DNA from 3 places in the Streptomyces sp. NPDC089799 genome. Region 2 is predicted to be linked to each of the others. Evidence: riboswitches for the same ligand, from Rfam matches in the RefSeq annotation. Region 2 holds a riboswitch; each other region holds the start of a gene.

The links. Region 2 has a riboswitch for cyclic di-AMP ahead of AB0O36_RS13970 (transglycosylase family protein). Riboswitches for the same ligand answer to the same signal wherever they lie in the genome.
Region 1: linked by a shared signal. The riboswitch ahead of AB0O36_RS00490 (peptidoglycan DD-metalloendopeptidase family protein) and the one ahead of AB0O36_RS13970 (transglycosylase family protein) in region 2 are both predicted to bind cyclic di-AMP.
Region 3: linked by a shared signal. The riboswitch ahead of AB0O36_RS02465 (LysM peptidoglycan-binding domain-containing M23 family metallopeptidase) and the one ahead of AB0O36_RS13970 (transglycosylase family protein) in region 2 are both predicted to bind cyclic di-AMP.

The regions. Positions count from the first base shown of each region.
Region 1 is NZ_JBFBGR010000001.1:131,851-138,143, forward strand. Features, by position in the region: gene AB0O36_RS00480 (pitrilysin family protein) at 1-22, shown strand, start outside; gene AB0O36_RS00485 (pitrilysin family protein) at 43-1,410, shown strand; cyclic di-AMP (ydaO/yuaA leader) riboswitch at 1,684-1,845, shown strand; gene AB0O36_RS00490 (peptidoglycan DD-metalloendopeptidase family protein) at 1,858-2,643, shown strand; gene AB0O36_RS00495 (GntR family transcriptional regulator) at 2,840-3,490, shown strand; gene AB0O36_RS00500 (HPr family phosphocarrier protein) at 3,937-4,218, opposite strand; gene AB0O36_RS00505 (GNAT family N-acetyltransferase) at 4,405-6,293, shown strand, end outside.
Region 2 is NZ_JBFBGR010000010.1:200,405-206,697, reverse strand. Features, by position in the region: gene AB0O36_RS13980 (septum formation initiator family protein) at 1-365, opposite strand, end outside; gene eno (phosphopyruvate hydratase) at 518-1,804, opposite strand; gene AB0O36_RS13970 (transglycosylase family protein) at 2,154-2,891, opposite strand; cyclic di-AMP (ydaO/yuaA leader) riboswitch at 2,895-3,071, opposite strand; gene AB0O36_RS13965 (transglycosylase family protein) at 3,347-4,576, opposite strand; gene AB0O36_RS13960 (cytochrome P450) at 4,720-5,973, opposite strand; gene AB0O36_RS13955 (globin domain-containing protein) at 6,095-6,293, shown strand, end outside.
Region 3 is NZ_JBFBGR010000002.1:168,470-174,762, forward strand. Features, by position in the region: gene hpnH (adenosyl-hopene transferase HpnH) at 1-372, shown strand, start outside; gene AB0O36_RS02455 (aspartate aminotransferase family protein) at 369-1,760, shown strand; gene AB0O36_RS02460 (tyrosine-protein phosphatase) at 1,846-2,652, opposite strand; cyclic di-AMP (ydaO/yuaA leader) riboswitch at 2,905-3,068, shown strand; gene AB0O36_RS02465 (LysM peptidoglycan-binding domain-containing M23 family metallopeptidase) at 3,073-4,053, shown strand; gene AB0O36_RS02470 (SGNH/GDSL hydrolase family protein) at 4,230-5,024, shown strand; gene AB0O36_RS02475 (MBL fold metallo-hydrolase) at 5,187-6,293, shown strand, end outside.

The DNA of each region.
Region 1 (6,293 bases), on a different contig from region 2:
GAACGAGGGGGCGGAGCAGTGAGCGACACCGCAGCCGTCACGATGACCTTCCACCCGCAGCCGCAGGCCGGCGCGCCCAAGCCGTGGGCCTTCCCCGCCCCCGAGCGCGGCACCCTGCCCAACGGCCTGACCGTGCTCCGCTGCCACCGCCCCGGCCAGCAGGTGGTGGCCGTCGAGATCTTCCTCGACGCCCCGCTGGACGCCGAGCCCCAGGGACTGGACGGCGTGGCCGCGATCATGGCGCGGGCCCTGTCCGAGGGCACCGACAAGCACTCCGCCGAGGAGTTCGCGGCCGCGCTGGAGCGCTGCGGCGCCACCCTCGACGCGCACGCCGACCACCCCGGCGTCCGGGTCTCCCTGGAGGTCCCGGCCTCCCGGCTGCCCAAGGCGCTGGGCCTGCTCGCCGAGGCGCTGCGCGCCCCCGCCTTCGCCGACGGCGAGGTGGACCGCCTGGTCCGCAACCGCCTCGACGAGATCCCGCACGAGCTGGCCAACCCGCAGCGCCGGGCGGCCAAGCAGTTCTACAAGGAGCTGTTCCCGGCCGACCTCCGCATGTCCCGGCCCCGCCAGGGCACCGAGGAGACCGTCGCCCGGATCGACTCCGCCGCCGTACGCGCCTTCTACGAGGCCCACGTACGCCCCGCCACCGCCACCGCCGTGGTCGTCGGCGACTACACCGGCATCGACCTGGACGCGGTGCTGGCGGACACCCTGGGCGGCTGGACCGGCGGCACCGCCACGCCCCGCCCGGTGCCCCCGGTGACCGCCGACGACACCGGCCGCGTGATCATCGTGGACCGGCCCGGCGCGGTCCAGACGCAGCTGCTCCTCGGCCGGATCGGGCCGGACCGGCACGACCGCGTGTGGCCGGCCCAGGTGCTCGGCACGTACTGCCTGGGCGGCACCCTGACCTCCCGGCTGGACAAGGTGCTCCGCGAGGAGAAGGGCTACACCTACGGGGTGCGCGCCTTCGGGCAGGTGCTGCGGTCCACCCAGGAGGGCACCGGAGCGGCCATGCTGGCCATCAACGGCTCCGTGGACACCCCGAACACCGGTCCGGCCCTGCAGGACCTGTGGACGGTGCTGCGGACGCTCGCCGAGGGCGGCCTGACCGACGCCGAACGGGACGTGGCGGTGCAGAACCTGGTGGGCGTGGCCCCGCTGAAGTTCGAGACCGCGGCCTCCGTCGCGGGCACCCTCGCCGACCAGGTCGAGCAACAGCTCCCGGACGACTTCCAGGCGCAGTTGTACGCGCGGCTGGCCGAAACCGGCACCGTGGAGGCGACGTCGGCGGTCGTCAGCGCCTTCCCGGTGGACCGTCTGGTGACGGTGCTGGTCGGCGACGCGTCGCAGATCGCGGAGCCGGTCCGGGCGCTGGGCATCGGCGAGGTGACCGTGGTCGCCAACTGACCACGGCAACGGCCGGTTGAGCAAGGCCGGTTGGGCCCGTAGGCGCACCGCCGGACGGGTCCGGCCGCCGTCAACCGGGTTTCCGCTCAAGGGGTCCTGGCGGGTTGTCCGCCAGGGCCCCCTTGCGTCTCGAATGTCTGGTTTACGGGTGGGGTTGCCCGTATGTCGTGTGGCGTACGCAACAAAAACCCGTGTCCGTTTGGTGATCGAGTGATGATCCGCCTAGCGTCGGTCTCGCTGTCCGTCAGCTGCAACAGCCGCACCCGCGGCACCGGACAGCGATCGCCGAGTCCCCGTCAGGCGCGAGCCTGGGGAGCCGGGGACCCACATCAGTCCCTGGGGTGAATCGGACAGCCTTCCCCCCGGAGGCGTCCGTAGGAGACCTTCCTGCTCCGAACCCGTCAGCTAACCCGGTAGGCGAGAGGGAAGGAAAGGATCACCCTTTTCATGGGCACTCGTGGCGCCGGCAAGCACCGTGGTTCCAGCCGCCTGACGAAGAAGACCGCCGGCATAGCCGGGATCGCCGCCCTCGCCACCACCGGCGTCATCGGCTCCTTCGCCGCCCCGGCCTTCGCGGCCGACAACGACAGCACGGCGCCGGACCCGGGCCTGAACCACATCAGCATCGGTGACGACGCGGCCCTCGAGATCGAGGCCCAGGCCGACGCCCAGCAGTCCGCCGCCGAGGCCGCCGCCCTCAAGGCGCAGGCCGAGGCCGAGGCCAAGCAGCGGGCCGCCGAGGCCAAGCGCATGGCCGAGGTCCGGGTGAAGGCGGAGCGCGAGGCCAAGGAGCGCGCCGAGCGCGAGGCCGAGCGCAAGCGGCTGAACACCTTCGTCTCGCCGCTTGCCGACTCCTACGTCTCCACCCAGTACAAGGCCGGCGGCGGCATGTGGTCCTCCGGCAGCCACACCGGCATCGACTTCCACGCCTCCGAGGGCACCGTGGTCCGCGCCGTGGGCATGGGCACCGTCGTCGAGGCGGGCTGGGGCGGCGCCTACGGCAACAACGTGGTGATCAAGCACGCGGACGGCACCTACACCCAGTACGGCCACATGAAGTCGCTGAGCGTCCGCGTCGGCCAGCAGGTCGCCCCGGGCCAGCAGATCGGCCTGTCCGGCGACACCGGCAACTCCAGCGGCCCGCACCTGCACTTCGAGGCCCGGACCGGCGCCCAGTACGGCTCGGACATCAACCCGATCACGTACCTGCGCGGTCACGGCGTCACCGTCTGACCGGACGCGAGAACCCCGAGGAAGGCCCCGGCTCACCGAGCCGGGGCCTTCCTCCGTCTCCGGGCGGGGTCTCCGGTCCCTTGGGTTTCCCGTCCGTACTCGGAAATTCCCGCGCCCTGTCATACAGTTCTCGGATAGGTATCCGATCGGTACCGGTTTCGAAATCGGCGGCTCGCAATCAGGCGGAGGTCCGGTCTTGCGTATTCCTGCGCATGCGGTGTGTACGGCAATTCGCGACGACATCGTCACCGGTGTATTCGAGCCGGGCGGCAGACTCACCGAGGAACTGCTGGCCCGCCGGTACGGGGTCTCCCGGGTCCCGGTCCGCGAGGCGCTGCGCACCCTGGAGTCCGAGGGGTTCGTGATCACCCGGCGGCACGCGGGCGCGTGCGTGGCCGAGCCGACCGAACAGGAGGCGGCGGACCTGCTGGAGCTGCGGATGCTGCTGGAGCCGCTGGCCGCGGCCAGGGCGGCCCGGCGCCGTACGGACGCCCATCTGAAGGTGCTGCGGGGGCTGGTCAGGCTGGGCCAGGAGCGGGCCAGGCAGGGGCAGGGCGATGACCTGCGGGCACTGGGTGGCTGGTTCCACGAGACGCTGGCCCAGGCGTCCGCCAGCCCCGGCCTGATCTCGCTGCTGGCGCAGCTGAGGCACAAGGTCGCCTGGATGTTCGCGGTCCAGCCGCCGACCCGGCCGGTGGAGTCCTGGGCGGAGCGCGGCGCGATCGTGGACGCGGTGGCGCGGGGGGACGCGGAGCGCGCCCGAGCCCTGACGGCGGCGCACGCGGAGCGGGCGGAGGAGGGGTACCGGCCGCGGTGGCGGACGGCCCGGGCCGGGGCGGCGCGGTGAGGATTCCGCAACGTGCCGTCAACACGACGGGCGGCGGTATTTAACAATTCCGGTATACAAAGGGACGGCTGCCGCGGCCCGCACGGCGGCTTTTCCTGATGCCGGTAATTCGCGGAGCTCCGGGTGTTCTCATGGCACCTGCCCGCGCAGTTCGCCCGCGTTCGCGGAATAGTGCCCGGGGGAATTCTGGTGCCGATATCGGCGCCCCGCCGAGGTGTGGGCAGGCGTTCCGCGGGGCGATGGGGGTCCCCCTGCTCGAGCGGAGCCGAGAGCTTGGGGGAGGGTGGGCGCACCGGAACGCCGCTCCGCAGGCTCGCTCCCGCCCGGCCGAAGCCCCGCTCGGCGCCGGCACGCACACGGTCGGCCGCGGCGACACCGCACATGCCGGAGCCGCGGCTCCCGACCAAGCGGAGCCGCGGCTCAGGGGTGTGTGGGGACCCGGAGGGTCAGACCGTCTCGGGAAGCTCCTCGAGACCCTCGGCGACCAGCTTCGCCAGGCGGTCCAGCGCGACCTCCGCGCCCTCCGCCTCGGAGGCGAGCACGATCTCCTCGCCGCCCTGGGCGCCCAGGCCCAGCACCGCGAGCATGGAACCGGCGTTGACCGGGGTGCCGTCCGCCTTGGCGATCGTCACCGGGATGCCGGAAGCAGTCGCCGCACGGACGAAGATCGAGGCGGGACGAGCGTGCAGGCCCTCGGCCCAGCCGACGTTGACGCGGCGCTCTGCCATGGTGGTTGCCCTTCAGGTTCTGGCGGTTGTCTAGACCAGTCTCTCACGGCGTGCGGAATGCTCCGGCCGACCTCCGGCCCGCGCTCCCGCATCCCTGGACCTTCCCCAGCTTGCACCGCTTTGTCCCCTGTTGCCCAACACGCCGCGCGAGCGCTCACCAGCGCGTTCCGGCCTTAAGATCACCCCATGACCACCGCGTCGGATCCCTCGTACCCGGCCCACTGGGAAGCGGACGTCGTGCTGCGCGACGGCGGCACCGCCCGTATCCGCCCCATCACTCCCGAGGACGCCGACCGGTTGGTCAGCTTCTATGCGCAGGTGTCGGAGGAGTCGAAGTACTACCGGTTCTTCGCCCCGCACCCCCGGCTCTCCGACCGCCAGGTCCACCGCTTCACGCACCACGACTACGTGGACCGCGTCGGCCTCGCCGCCACCGTGGGCGGGGAGTTCATCGCCACCGTCCGCTACGACCGGATCGACGCGGACGGCCGCCCCGCCACCGCCCCCGCCGACCGGGCCGAGGTCGCCTTCCTGGTCCAGGACGCCCACCAGGGCCGCGGAGTGGCCTCCGTACTCCTCGAACACATCGGCGCGGTGGCCCGCGAACGCGGCATCCGCCGCTTCGTCGCCGAGGTGCTGCCCGCCAACATCAAGATGATCAAGGTGTTCAAGGACGTGGGGTACCAGCAGAAGCGGACCTTCGAGGACGGCTCGGTGCACCTCACCCTCGACCTGGAACCCACCGCGGAGTCCCTCGCCGTCCAGCGCGCCCGTGAACAGCGCGCCGAGGCCCGCTCGGTGCAGCGGCTGCTCGCGCCCGGCTCGGTCGCGGTGATCGGGGTCAGCCGGTCCGGCGGCGGCCTGGGTGCCGCCGCCCTGCGCAACCTGCGCGACAGCGGCTTCCGCGGCCACCTCTACGCGGTCAACCACGCCCTCCCCGCGGGCGGCATAGCCGGAGACCTGCTGGAGGGCGTCCGCGCCTACCGCTCGCTCGGCGACATCGGCGCCCCCGTCGACCTCGCGGTGGTCGCCGTCCCGGCGGAGCGCGTCCCCGAGGTGGTCGCCTCCTGCGGCGAGCACGGCGTCCAGGGCCTCGTCGTCCTCTCCGCAGGCTACGGCGAGAGCGGCCCCGAGGGGCTGGAGCGGCAGCGCGAACTGCTGCGCCAGGCCCGTTCGTACGGGATGCGGATCATCGGCCCCAACGCCTACGGCGTCATCAACACCTCGCCGGAGGTCAGCCTCAACGCCTCGCTCACCCCGGGCCCGGCACCGGCCCGGGGCCGGATCGGGCTGTTCACCCAGTCCGGCGCGATCGGCATCTCCCTGCTGTCCGGGCTGCTGCGGCGCGGCGAAGGGCTGTCCTCCTTCGTCTCGGCGGGCAACCGTGCGGACGTCTCGGGCAACGACATCCTGCAGTACTGGTACGAGGACCCGGACACGGACGTGGCCCTGATGTACCTCGAAACCCTGGGCAACCCGCGGAAGTTCACCCGGCTCGCCCGCCGCACCTCGGCGGTGAAGCCGGTGGTCGTCGCCAAGGGCGGCCGGCACACGGGGGTCACCCCGGCCGGGCACGCCGTCCCCGGCACCCGGCTCCCCGACGCCACCGTCTCGGCGCTGCTCCGGCAGGCGGGCGTGATCCGCGTGGACACCGTCACCGAACTGGTGGACGCCGGCCTGCTGCTGGCCGGACAGCCGCTGCCCGCCGGGCCCCGGGTGGCCATCCTCGGCAACTCCGAGTCGCTGGGCGTGCTCACCTACGACGCCTGCGTGTGGGAGCGGCTGCGGCCGCACCCGCCGGTCGACCTGACGACGGAGGCCACGCCGGAGGACTTCCGGGCCGCTCTCGCCGCGGCCCTGTCCTCGGCGGACAACGACGCGGTGGTCGTCACCGCCATACCTGCCGTGGGGGAGCCGGAGCTCGCCGACGAACTGGCCCGGGCCCTGCGGTCCGCGGCCGCGGAGGTGCCGGGCAAGCCGGTGCTGGTGGTCCACGTCGAGCTCGGCGGGCTGGCCGACGCCCTGTCCGCCGCGCGGATCCCCGGACCGACGGGCCTCGCGGGCCTCGCCCACGT
Region 2 (6,293 bases):
GCCATCGTGTACCCGATCTCCCCCGGCTGGACGAAGTGCAGGTGCTTGCGCGCCTGCTGCTTCACATAGGCCGGGTCCTGCCAGCGGGCCTTCTCGTCCCGGAGCTCCTCGAGGCGCTGGCGCGCCTCGTCGGCGGTCCGCTGCTGCTCGGAGATCTCCGAGCGCTGGGAGACGTACTGGCGCATCGGGTACGCGAGGGCGACGACCAGCGTACAGAGGACGAGGACCAGCAGGGCGGCGCGGCCGGTGAGCCGGCTGCGGCGGACCTGACGGCGCGACTGCGAGCGGTAGACGTGGGCTGCGGTGCGCTCGCCGAGCTGCTTGAGCCTGGTCGCGGTGGAGAACCGGTCCCGGTTCCCGGCCATGTCGCGCCTCCCCTTATTACGCAGTACGTCCCCGCACACGGTACGGGACCGAGTGCGGGGACGTAGGGAGGCTCAGGGACTGTCAGCCCCCGGAGGCCATGCGACTGTCAGCCCCGGAAGGCACAGCCCTTGAAGGCCCGGCCCTTGAAGGCTCAGCCCTTGAAGCGCGGGAAGGCGCTGCGGCCCGCGTACACGGCGGCGTCGTCGAGGATCTCCTCGATGCGCAGCAGCTGGTTGTACTTGGCGACGCGCTCGGAGCGGGCCGGGGCGCCGGTCTTGATCTGGCCGCAGTTGGTGGCGACGGCGAGGTCGGCGATGGTGACGTCCTCGGTCTCGCCGGAGCGGTGGGACATCATGCACTTGAAGCCGCTGCGCTGGGCGAGCTCGACGGCGTCCAGGGTCTCGGTCAGCGAACCGATCTGGTTCACCTTCACGAGCAGGGCGTTGGCGGTGCCCTCCTCGATGCCGCGGGCCAGGCGCTCCGGGTTGGTGACGAACAGGTCGTCACCGACGAGCTGGACCTTGGCGCCGAGCTTCTCGGTGATGACCTTCCAGCCGGCCCAGTCGTCCTCGAACAGCGGGTCCTCGATGGAGACGAGCGGGTACGCGGAGACGAGCTCCTCGTAGTACTCGGTCATCTCGGCGGCCGAGCGGGCCTGGCCCTCGAAGTTGTACTTGCCGTCCTTGTAGAACTCGGACGCGGCGACGTCGAGCGCGAGCGCGATGTCCTTGCCCGGGACGTAGCCGGCCTGCTTGATGGCCTCGAGGATGAGGTCCAGGGCCTCGCGGTTGGAGCCGAGGTTCGGGGCGAAGCCGCCCTCGTCGCCGAGGCCGGTGGACAGGCCCTTGCCCTTCAGCACGGACTTGAGGGTGTGGTAGACCTCGGTGCCCCAGCGCAGGGCCTCGGAGAAGGACTCCGCGCCGATCGGCGCGATCATGAACTCCTGGATGTCCACGTTGGAGTCGGCGTGCGACCCGCCGTTGAGGATGTTCATCATCGGAACGGGCAGCAGGTGCGCGTTCGGGCCGCCGAGGTAGCGGAACAGGGGCAGGTCGGAGGCCTCGGACGCGGCGTGCGCCACGGCCAGGGAGACGCCGAGGATGGCGTTGGCGCCCAGGGAGCCCTTGTTGTCGGTGGCGTCCAGGTCGAACATGGCCTGGTCGATCAGCCGCTGCTCGGTGGCGTCGTAGCCGACCAGCTCCGGGCCGATCTGCTCGATGACGGCGAGGACGGCCTTCTCGACGCCCTTGCCCTGGTAGCGGTTGGGGTCCCCGTCACGGAGCTCAATGGCCTCGAAGGCACCGGTGGAGGCACCCGAGGGGACTGCAGCACGGCCGGTGCTGCCGTCGTCGAGGCCAACCTCGACCTCGACCGTGGGGTTGCCTCGGGAGTCCAGGATTTCCCGGGCTACGACGACGTCGATGGACGGCACGAGCATCTCCTTCTGGGATGTGACGCTAGGTGTGCGGCGGCATCGGGGGCCGTGGCACGACCCCTGCCGGACTAGAGCCTAACCGGAGCCGGGGTTCGGCCGGTCGACCGCCCGGGTCCTGGGACGAAAAAGGGCCCGAATACCTGCCTACCCGGACATACGGCCCCGACGGGGGTCTTCCGCGGTTGGATCCGGGGCGGGTCCGGGGCGGGTCCGGGGCGGGATCGGGGCGGCTCCGGGGCGGTCCGGAGCGGCCCCGGGGAGGTCCGCACTCACACGACCGCCCGGCGCGTCGGGGACGCGCCGGGCGGGTGTCCTGCCGCCGGGAAGGCGGCGGGAAGGATTCGAGCAGACGTCAGGAAAGCTTCAGCTTCTGACCCGGGAAGATCAGGTCGGCGTCCGAGACGATGTCCTTGTTGAGGTCGTACAGCTTCTCCCAGCCACCCTGCACGTGCTGGGTGTCGGCGATCGCGCCGAGGGTGTCGCCGGTCTGGACCTCGTAGGAGCCGTTGCCGGTCTTCGGCGCGGCCGGGGCCGGGGTGGCCGGCGTGGCCGGCTTGGCGGCGGGACGGGTCGGGGCCGGGGTCGTCGAGCGCTCGGACCGGGTGACGGTCTCGGTGCGCTTCGTCTCCTTCTTCGGCTGCGCCTTGCGGGTCTCCGGCTTGGCCTTGGTGGAGGAGCCGTTCGAGCCGCCGCCGGAGGAACCGCCGCCGTTGTAGGCGGAGTTGGTCAGGCCCTTGCCGCAGTGCGGCCAGGCGCCCTTGCCCTGGCTCTTGAGGACCTTCTCGGCCACGGCTATCTGCTGCGACTTGCTGGCCTGGTTGGCCTGCGAGGCGTAGCTCTTGCCGCCGAACGCCGCCCAGGTGGAGGCGGAGAACTGCAGGCCGCCGTAGTAGCCGTTGCCGGTGTTGATCGACCAGTTGCCGCCGGACTCGCACTTGGCGACGGCGTCCCACTGGGAGCCGGTGGCGGCGTTCGCGGTGCCCGCGGCCATCAGCGGGGCGGCGATCGCGGCACCGGTGACACCGGCGAGCGTGACGATGCGGGTGGCCTTCGAGGCGCGACGGTGCTTGCCCTTGCCGGAAAGCAGCATGGAACTTCTCCTCACCGACGCCTGCGAGGTGAGCTGTCGGGTTCGGGCGGATGAGTTGCCCGGCCTCGCGTCCTAGCGCGTGGCTTTACCCCTAGCCGGTCGGTGACCATCGGTCAGAACGGTCGCGTCCCGGCGGAAAACCTGTGGTTCCCCCGCTCCTGCCTTCGGCGCTTGCGCGACGACTGTTCCCTCCGCCCGCCGGCAGGACTCGGCGATGCGGTCGAAGGGGCCCGCGGTGGCGAGCGATTCAGAAGGTAGACAGGTCCCGCCCGGATGTTCAATCGGGGTTCCGAGCCGGAAACGGCCCCTACTTGCGCCCCCCGGAGGGGTGTTTGCGCAGGTGAGGGGCCACTTCGCGGAAGGTCACAGGTAGGACACGCCAGTTGACGGGAAGAGACGCATGTCTCATTCGAACGAAACGGACATTGATCCCTTTCCGGTCGCCCGAACTGGCCCTATTTTGCGGTTACATCCAGTTTCTGACCCGGCTTGATGAGGTCCGCGTCGGTGCCGATGACCTGCTCGTTGGCCTGGTAGAGCGCCTTTGCGCCGCCCTTCACGCCCTTGGCGTCCGCGATGCTCGTCAGGCTGTCGCCGGCCTTGACCGTGTAGCTGCCGCCGGACTGCGGGGCGGACGTGCCCGAGGGGGCGGGAGTCTCGACCGCGGGGGTCCCCCGGTGGCGTCCGGTGCCCGCCTCGGGGTCGGTCTGCGCGGTTCCGCCGTTCTGCGCGGCGGCGGCTGACGGATCGGCGGACGGGGTCGCCGACGGGTCCGCGGTCGTGGTGGAGGCGTTGGAGGCGTTGGAGGCGTTCACGGTGCCCTGGGCGCCGGGCGTGGCGCCGGGAGTGGCGCCCGGGGTCGCGGGGCCCGACGGGTCCGCCGGGGTGGTCGGCGTACCGGGGGTGGTCGGGACGGCCGGAGTGTTCGGATTGCCGGGAGTACCCGGAGTGCCCGGAGTGTTCGGATTGCCGGGAGTGACCGAACCGTCAGGAGTGCCGGGAGTGACCGGAGTCGTCGGCGCGGTGGGCGTGATCGGCGGTGCCGTCGGGTTGCCCGTGAACGGCGGCGTGGTCGGAGCGGTCGGGTCCGGCTGCTGACCGGGCGGCAGCGTGGCCGCCGGGGCGGTGGGCTCCACGGTCGGGGGCATCGGCGCCGGCATGGCCGGAACGCCGGGCATGAACACCCCTCCCGGGGTCACGGCGGGCTCGTCCTGCCCGCTCGCCTCGTAGCGGTTCTGCTCCGCCTGCGCCTTGGCCTCGGCCTGCCGCTCGGCCCGGGTCTGACCCGGGTCCACCTGGGCGGCCGGCGCGTTCCGGTCCAGCCCGGCCTGCTCGGCGCAGGCCCCGAATGCCTGCGGCCCCTCGGCGGCCAGCACCCGCTCCGCGATGGATATCTGCTGGGAGCGGCTGGCCAGGTCGGCGCGCTGGGCGTAGTCGAGACCGCCGGCGCGCTCCCACTGGTCCTGGGTGAACTGGAGTCCGCCGTACGCGCCTCCGCCGGGGTTCGCGCTCCAGCTGCCGCCGCTCTCGCAGTCGGCCACCCGGTCCCAGGTGCCTGTGTCGGCGGCGGAGGCACTGGTGGCGGCGAGCAGCGGCAGCGCGAGCGCGGAGCCGGTGACTCCGGCGGCTACGACGAAGGCGGGAGCCTGGCGGGGCCTACGGTGACGGCCGTTCCCGGAACGCATGAGGGTGGACCTTTCGCGTGACGGCGGGGAGGTGACGTGGAACCTAGCGCTCCCCGAACGTCTGTCACAAGTCGATGCAGCGCAGATCACGCGAAGGTCACATTGCTGATGGCATGTCAGGAAACGGGTTGACCTCGGGTCAGTTAATTACGGGGAGTGAAGCGAACCGGAAGGGTGCGCAGGCCACGCATGATCAGCCCGCCGCGCCAGCGCAGCTCGGCAGGGTCCACCGCGAGCTCCAGATCCGGAATCCGCGTCAGCAAACTCGCCAGCGCCGTCTGCCCCTCCAGCCGGGCCAGCGGCGCGCCCAGGCAGTAGTGGATCCCGTGCCCGTATCCGAGGTGCTGATTGTCGGCCCGGGAGAGGTCCAGGGTGTCCGGGTCGGCGAACCGGTCGGGGTCCCGGTCGGCGGCGGCGAGCACCACCAGGACGGGATCGCCGGCGGCGATGTCCTGGCCGCCGAGCACCAGCGGGCGGGTGGCGAACCGCCAGGTGGCCAGCTCGACCGGGCCGTCGTAGCGGAGGAGCTCCTCGACCCCGGTGGCCAGCAGGTCCGTCTCACCCGCGGCGAGGGATGCCTGGAGGCGGGTCCGCTGGTCCGGGTTCATGAAGAGGGAGTGGACCCCGTTGCCGATGAGGTTGACCGTGGTCTCGAAGCCGGCGAAGAGGAGAATGAAGGCCATGGCGGCGGCTTCGTTCTCGGTCAGGTGCTCGCCGTGGTCGCTCGCCCGGATCAGACCCGAGATCAGATCATCGCCCGGATCATCCCTTTTGCGATGGATGAGTTCGACCAGGTAGTTCCGCATCTTCTTCACGGACCGGGCGACCCCGCCCCGGGGACCGCCGCCGTGGCGGATCATCATTCCGGCCCAGTCGCGGAAGTCGTCCTGGTCCTCGCGCGGTACGCCGAGCATCTCGCAGATGGCGTAGATGGGGAGCGGGAAGGCGAACTCGTGGATGAGGTCCGCCTCCCCCCGCCCCGCGACCGCCGGCTTTTCGAGGATCCTGTCGATGAGGTGGTCGGTGAGCTCCTGCACCCGGGGGGTGAACTCGGCGACCCGGCGCGGGGTGAACGCCTTCGACACCAGCCGGCGCAGCCGGGTGTGGTCCGGCGGGTCGATGTTGAGCAGGTGGGTCATCAGCTCCGCCTTGCGCTCCCCCGGGATCCCGGTCTTGCCCTTGGCGTGCGCCGGTTCCGCGTGGTGCACCGGGTTCTTGCTGAGCCGCTGGTCGGCCAGGGCCTGGCGGGCGTCGGCGTACCGGGTCACCAGCCATGCCTCGACCCCGCTGGGCAGCGTGGTGCGGTGCACCGGGGAGTGCTCCCGCAGCCAGGCGTAGGAGGGGTAGGGGTCGGTCGCGAACTGCCAGTCGAACAGCGTGGGCGGGTCATCGTGCACGGTCCGACCGTATCCCGCGTCCGGCACCCCATCCGTTATGAGGGGTTCGTCGCGGCTGTCCGCAGATCGGACGGAGCTTGACCTTGCCGCGCCCGCTGTTCCTACTTTCGGTTCTGTGGATGTGAGGATCTTGAGAGAAAGCTTCGCGGTGGTGGAGAGACGGGCCGAACACGCGGTCAAGTTCTTCTACTCGCACCTCTTCTGGCACAACCCCGCGATCCGCGAGCTGTTCCCGCCCTCCGCCGAGGACATGGAGCGCCAGCGGGACCGGCTGTTCGCCTCACTGACCCACGTCATCGCCCACCTGGACGAGGACACCG
Region 3 (6,293 bases), on a different contig from region 2:
CGCGACCTGTTCCGCAAGGCATTCGCGGGCGGCAACCGGCGCCGCTGGCGCCTCAACCACTCCCCGCTGTTCCTGGACTTCCTGGAGGGCAAGGCCGATTTCCCGTGCACGGCCTGGGCCATCCCGAATTACTCCCTCTTCGGCTGGCAGCGCCCCTGCTATCTGATGAGCGACGGCTATGTGCCGACGTACCGGGAACTCGTCGAGGACACCGACTGGGAGGCGTACGGCCGCGGAAAGGACCCGCGCTGCGCGAATTGCATGGCGCACTGCGGGTACGAGCCGACCGCGGTCCTCGCCACCATGGGATCCCTGAAGGAATCCCTGCGCGCCGCCCGTGAGAGCGTCGCGGGGAACCGGGAGAAGCGGTGACCGGTGGGCCGGGGTTCGACCTCCGCGCCCTGCTGGCCGAACGGGGTGCGGAACGGTACGAACTGCACGACAGGCACCTGAACCACCAACTGCCCCGGATGCTCCGGACCATCGGCTTCGACAAGGTCTACGTACGGGCCGAGGGCGCCCACTTCTGGGACGAGGAGGGGAACGACTACCTGGACATGCTGGCCGGGTTCGGGGTGATGGGTCTGGGCCGGCACCACCCGGTGGTCCGGCGCGCCCTGCACGACGTACTCGACGCCCAGCTCGCCGACCTCACCCGCTTCGACTGCCAGCCGCTGCCCGGGCTGCTCGCCGAGAAGCTGCTCTCCCACAGCCCGCACCTGGAGCGGGTGTTCTTCGGGAACAGCGGGACGGAGGCGGTGGAGACGGCACTGAAGTTCGCCCGGTACGCCACCGGCCGGCCCAGGGTGCTCTACTGCGACCACGCCTTCCACGGGCTGACCGCCGGCTCGCTCTCGGTCAACGGGGAGAGCGGCTTCCGGGACGGTTTCGCCCCGCTGCTGCCCGACACGAGGATCACCCTGGGGGACCTGGCCGCGCTGGAGCGCGAGCTGCGCAAGGGCGACGTGGCGGCCTTCGTGGTGGAGCCGGTCCAGGGCAAGGGGGTGCACGCGGCACCGCCCGGCTTCCTGCTCGCGGCCCAGGAACTGCTGCACCGGCACAAGGCCCTGCTCATCGCGGACGAGGTGCAGACCGGGCTCGGACGTACCGGCGATTTCTACGCGTACCAGAACGAAAAGGGCGTGGAGCCGGATCTGGTGTGCGTGGCCAAGGCGCTCTCGGGTGGCTACGTGCCGGTCGGCGCCACCCTCGGCCGGGAGTGGATCTTCCGGAAGGTCTACTCGTCCATGGACCGGGTACTCGTCCACTCGGCCAGCTTCGGGTCCAACGCGCAGGCGATGGCGGCGGGCCTCGCGGTGCTCTCGGTCATGGAGGACGAGGGGATCGTGGAGCACGCCCGCAGGACGGGCGACCTGCTGCGCGGCCGGCTCGCCGCGATGGTGGACGAGTACGAGCTGCTGCACGAGGTCCGCGGGCGCGGCCTGATGATCGGCATCGAGTTCGGGCGTCCGTCCTCGCTCGGGCTGCGCAGCCGGTGGACGATGCTGCAGGCCGCCCGGAAGGGGCTGTTCGCCCAGATGGTGGTGGTTCCGCTGCTGCGGAAGCACCGGATCCTCACCCAGGTCTCCGGGGACCACCTGGAGGTCATCAAGCTCATTCCGCCGCTGATCGTGGACGAGCGGGACGTGGACCGGTTCGTCACGGCGTTCCGCGACGTCATGGACGAGGCGCACGGGGGCGGCGGGCTGATGTGGGAGTTCGGCCGGACGCTGGTGAAGCAGGCCGTCGCCAACCGGTGACGGCGGCCTGCTCCGGCGTGCCGGACGGTGCTGCCGGGCTGCGGCGCCGGACGGCGGTACCGTTCGGTGCTGCCGGGCGGGTGCGTCAGACGAGCAGCCGGGTCCGCAGGGTGTCGAGGGTCGAGGGCGTCAGCCCGAGGCCCTCGGCGAGGTAGCCGTCCACGCCGCCCCAGGTCCCGTCGATGGTGTCGAAGGCGGCCGTGAGGTACTCGGCGCGGGCGTCGAACAGCGGGGCGAGGAGCTCCGTCACCTCGGGCGGGCGGGTCTCCGGGGTGTCGCCGCTGCGCCGGATCCGGTAGCGGCGGTGCGGGGCGTTGGACTCCAGGTAGTCCGCCAGGATCGCCTCGCGCCCGACGCCCAGCGCGAGCAGGATCACGGCGATGGACACCCCCGCCCGGTCCTTCCCGGCCGCGCAGTGCAGCAGCGCCGACACGCTGTCCGAGGCCAGGGCGTGCACCACCCGGCTGTGCTCGGCGGTCCTGGCCAGGACCGACTGCCGGTACGAGCGGGCCATGCGTTCGGCGGCCCGGCCCTCGCCCAGCAGGGCGCGGAGCTGGGCGAGGTCGCCGTCGCGGACCATCTTCCAGAACTCCTTGCCGTCCGCCGGGTCGGAAAGGGGAATGTTGACGTTGCGGACACCCGGCAGTTCGACGTCGGGGCCCTCCAGCGCGCGGTCCGCTGCGTTGCGGAAGTCGAAGATCGTGTGGAGTTCGAGCGAGCCGAGAAACTCTGTATCGGTTTCGGTGGCATGCGCAAGATGTCCGCTTCGGAACAGAACTCCCGATCTGACCTTCCGTCCGTCGGAGGTCGACAGGCCGCCCACGTCACGGAAGTTACGCACTCCGGACAGTTCGGGCTCAGTGGACGAAGTGTCGGGTATCTGCTGGGTCACACGAACTCCTCCGCGTAGGTGGTGCCTCGTGAGCAGGATCATACGGTGACGTTGAGTGCCTGCCCGCGGAACTCCAATTCCCCACTCCGCAAGGGTGTTGTGACTCCCGAACGGACGCAGGGTGACCGGAATTCCGCTGATCAATTACCGCGGTGATTCATTGAGGGAATTCCTTGGCTTGTTCCGTGTGCCCGAACTGCATTACGGTCGGCCCCGATCCGGGTGGACCGCCTAATCCTGCCGCCGCCCGGTAATCCGCACCCGACCATTCACGCGTAAGGCAGGAGCGGGGGAACCAGGTTTGCCGCCGTTCCCGGATCTTCGATCCCGGACGGCTCGGGGTTAAGCCGTGATCCACGGCCGGACATCTCCAGTCCGAACCCGACAGCTCACCTCGCAGGCAACGGAGAGGAATGCGCCATGCCCGGAAAGGGTAAGCACCGCCGTCCCAAGTCCCGTCGGATATCGCGCGGTTTCGTCGCCGCCGGCACGGGCGGTGCGGCCCTCGCGCTCCCGCTGCTGGGTGCCGCGGCCGCGAACGCGGTCGAGCTCCCCGCCGCACGGACCACCGCGGAACTCCCCGCGCAGGCCCCGGCCGCGGCCGTCGCGGCGGTGCCGGCCTCGCTCCGGCAGGCGCCCTCCGTCTACACCGTCGAGCCCGGCGACTGCCTGTCGCAGATCGCCCAGGACCGGGACATCCCGGGCGGATGGCACCGGCTCTACGCAGACAACCGCGAGGCCGTCGGCTCCAACCCGTCGCTGATCCACCCCGGCCTGCGGCTCGCCCTGGGCGACGCCGGCGCCGGGCAGGCCGAGGCCCCGGCGGAGGCCCCGGCGGAAGCCCCTGCAGAGGAGGCCGCCCCCGAGCAGGACCTTTCCGAGGAGGCCGCCCCGGTCCCGCAGGCGGAAGCCCCGCAGGCGGCGTCCGCACAGGAGGCGTCCGGGCCGGCCCTGCAGGCCGCTCCCGCTCCGCAGGCCGCCGCCCCGGCGAGCGCCGCCGGCTTCGTGGCCCCGGTCATCGCCGGCATCAACACCCCCTACAAGGCGAGCGGCAGCATGTGGGCCAGCGGTACCCACACCGGTGTCGACTTCGGCGCGACCTTCGGCACCAGCGTCAAGGCGGTCGGCCCGGGCACCGTGGTCTCGGCCGGCTGGGCCGGCTCGTACGGCAACGAGGTCATCATCCGGCACGCCGACGGGCACTACTCGCAGTACGGCCACATGTCCCAGCTGTCCGTCTCGGCCGGCCAGACCGTCACCGCGGGCCAGGAGGTCGGCAAGGTCGGGTCCACCGGCAACTCCACCGGCCCGCACCTGCACTTCGAGATCCGCACCACGCCGAACTACGGCTCGGACATCGACCCGCTGGCCTACCTCCGCTCCAAGGGCGTCTCCGTCTGACGGAAGCCGCCGACGGCCGGAAGTCGCCGATGACCCGGGCCGGGATTCCGAGGGGGATTCCCGGCCCCGGTCACGCGCCGGAACGTATTCCACCGGTTCGGGTGGCAAAGATCACGGCCCGTCAACCCCTGGCTACGGTCGCGTAGGTCACAGGTGTCGGGGAAAAATAAGTCGGCGTGGCAGGCGACGATTCGACGAACTCGACATTTCAGACCATTGGCTCGTACGCGGCGCTCGGGGACAGCTTCACGGAGGGTGTGGGGGACCCCGGACCGGGGGACACCTTCGTCGGCTGGGCCGACCGGCTCGCCGTACTCCTGGCCGACCGACGCGACGAGCACGACTTCCGCTACGCCAACCTCGCCGTACGGGGGCGGCTGCTGGACCAGATCGTGGCGGAGCAGGTGCCGCGGGCCAAGGAGCTCGCGCCCGACCTGGTCAGCTTCTGTGCCGGCGGCAACGACATCATCCGGCCGGGCAGCGACCCGGACGACGTGGCCGAGCGGTTCGAGGCGGCCGTGGCCGACCTCACCTCCTCCGTCGGCCTGGTCATGATCACCACCGGTTTCGACACCCGCGAGATGCCCGTGCTCCGGCACCTGCGCGGCAAGGTGGCGACGTACACCGCGCACGTCCGCTCCATCGCGGACCGCTACGGCTGCCCGGTGCTCGACCTCTGGTCGCTGAAGTCCGTCCAGGACCGCCGCGCCTGGGACGAGGACCGGCTGCACCTTTCCCCCGAGGGCCACACCCGGGTCGCCCTGCGCGCCGCCCAGGTGCTCGGCCTGGAGGTCCCGGCCGACCCCGACCAGCCGTGGCCGCCCACGGCGCCGCGCGGCTCGGCGGAGGTCACCCGCGACAACATCCACTGGGCGCGCGAGCACCTGGTGCCCTGGATCGGGCGCCGGCTGCGCGGCGAATCCTCCGGGGACCACGTGGAACCCAAGCGGCCCGACCTGCTGCCCCTGTGACCTGGGGCACGGGGGCCGCCGGCGGAATCCTCCGGGGTGGGTGTGCGTTGGGAAGGGCAGAGTACGTACGTCGAACGCGCAGTGCGTACGTTGAACGTCGGGGACGTACGGAAGGAACGTACGGCCCGACCGCCCCACCTGCCCACCGTCCCAGGAGGCGCCTTGACCGGCTCCCGTCCCCCGCGTCCGCGGCTTCGTGACATGCGGCCCGAAGCCTTCGGCGCGGATCCGTCCGGCGCACGGCTGGAGCGGATCCGCCGCTCCCCGAACTTCGCCGACGGCGTCTTTCAGAACCCGGTCGGGGCCCGGACCCGGCCCTCCGGCTCCATGCTGGAATTCGCCAGGGTCTATTTCCAGAGGGAGAGCCGGATCCGGCGGGCTCCCCGTGAGAGCATCCCGGTCCACCCGACCACCCTGGCCGACCTGGCGAAGCCGCCGGCCACCGGCCTGCGGCTGACCTGGATGGGGCACTCCGGCGTGCTCGCCGAGATCGACGGCCGGCGGGTGCTGTTCGACCCGGTCTGGGGGGAGCGGTGCTCGCCCTTCCCCTTCGCCGGGCCGAAACGACTGCATCCGGTGCCGGTCCCGCTGGCCGCGCTGGGCCCGGTGGACGCCGTGGTGATCTCCCACGACCACTACGACCACCTGGACCTGCCGACGATCAAGGCTCTGGCCGGCACGGACACGGTCTTCGCCGCCCCGCTCGGGGTCGGCGCCCACCTGGAGCACTGGGGCGTGTCCGCCGACCGGATCCGCGAGCTCGACTGGAACGAGACCACCAAGATCGCCGGGCTGGCGCTCACCGCGACCCCGGCCCGCCACTTCTGCGGCCGCGGCCTGCGCAACCAGCAGCACACCCTGTGGGCCTCCTGGGTGGTCGCGGGCGACGAGCACCGCATCTACCACAGCGGGGACACCGGCTACTTCCCCGGCTTCGAGGACATCGGGGCCGAACACGGCCCGTTCGACGCCACCATGATCCAGATCGGCGCGTACAGCGAGTACTGGCCGGACATCCACATGACCCCGGAGGAAGGCGTCCGGGCCCACCTCGACCTCCAGGGCGGCACCCCGCACGGGGTCCTGCTGCCGATCCACTGGGGCACCTTCAACCTGGCCTTCCACCCCTGGGCGGAACCGGGCGAGTGGACCGCGGACGCGGCCGAGGCGGCCGGTCAGCGGGTCGCGCTCCCGCAGCCCGGCCGGCCCTTCGAGCCGGCCGGCGAGCTCCCGACGGACCGCTGGTGGCGCCCGGTGTCCCGGCAGATC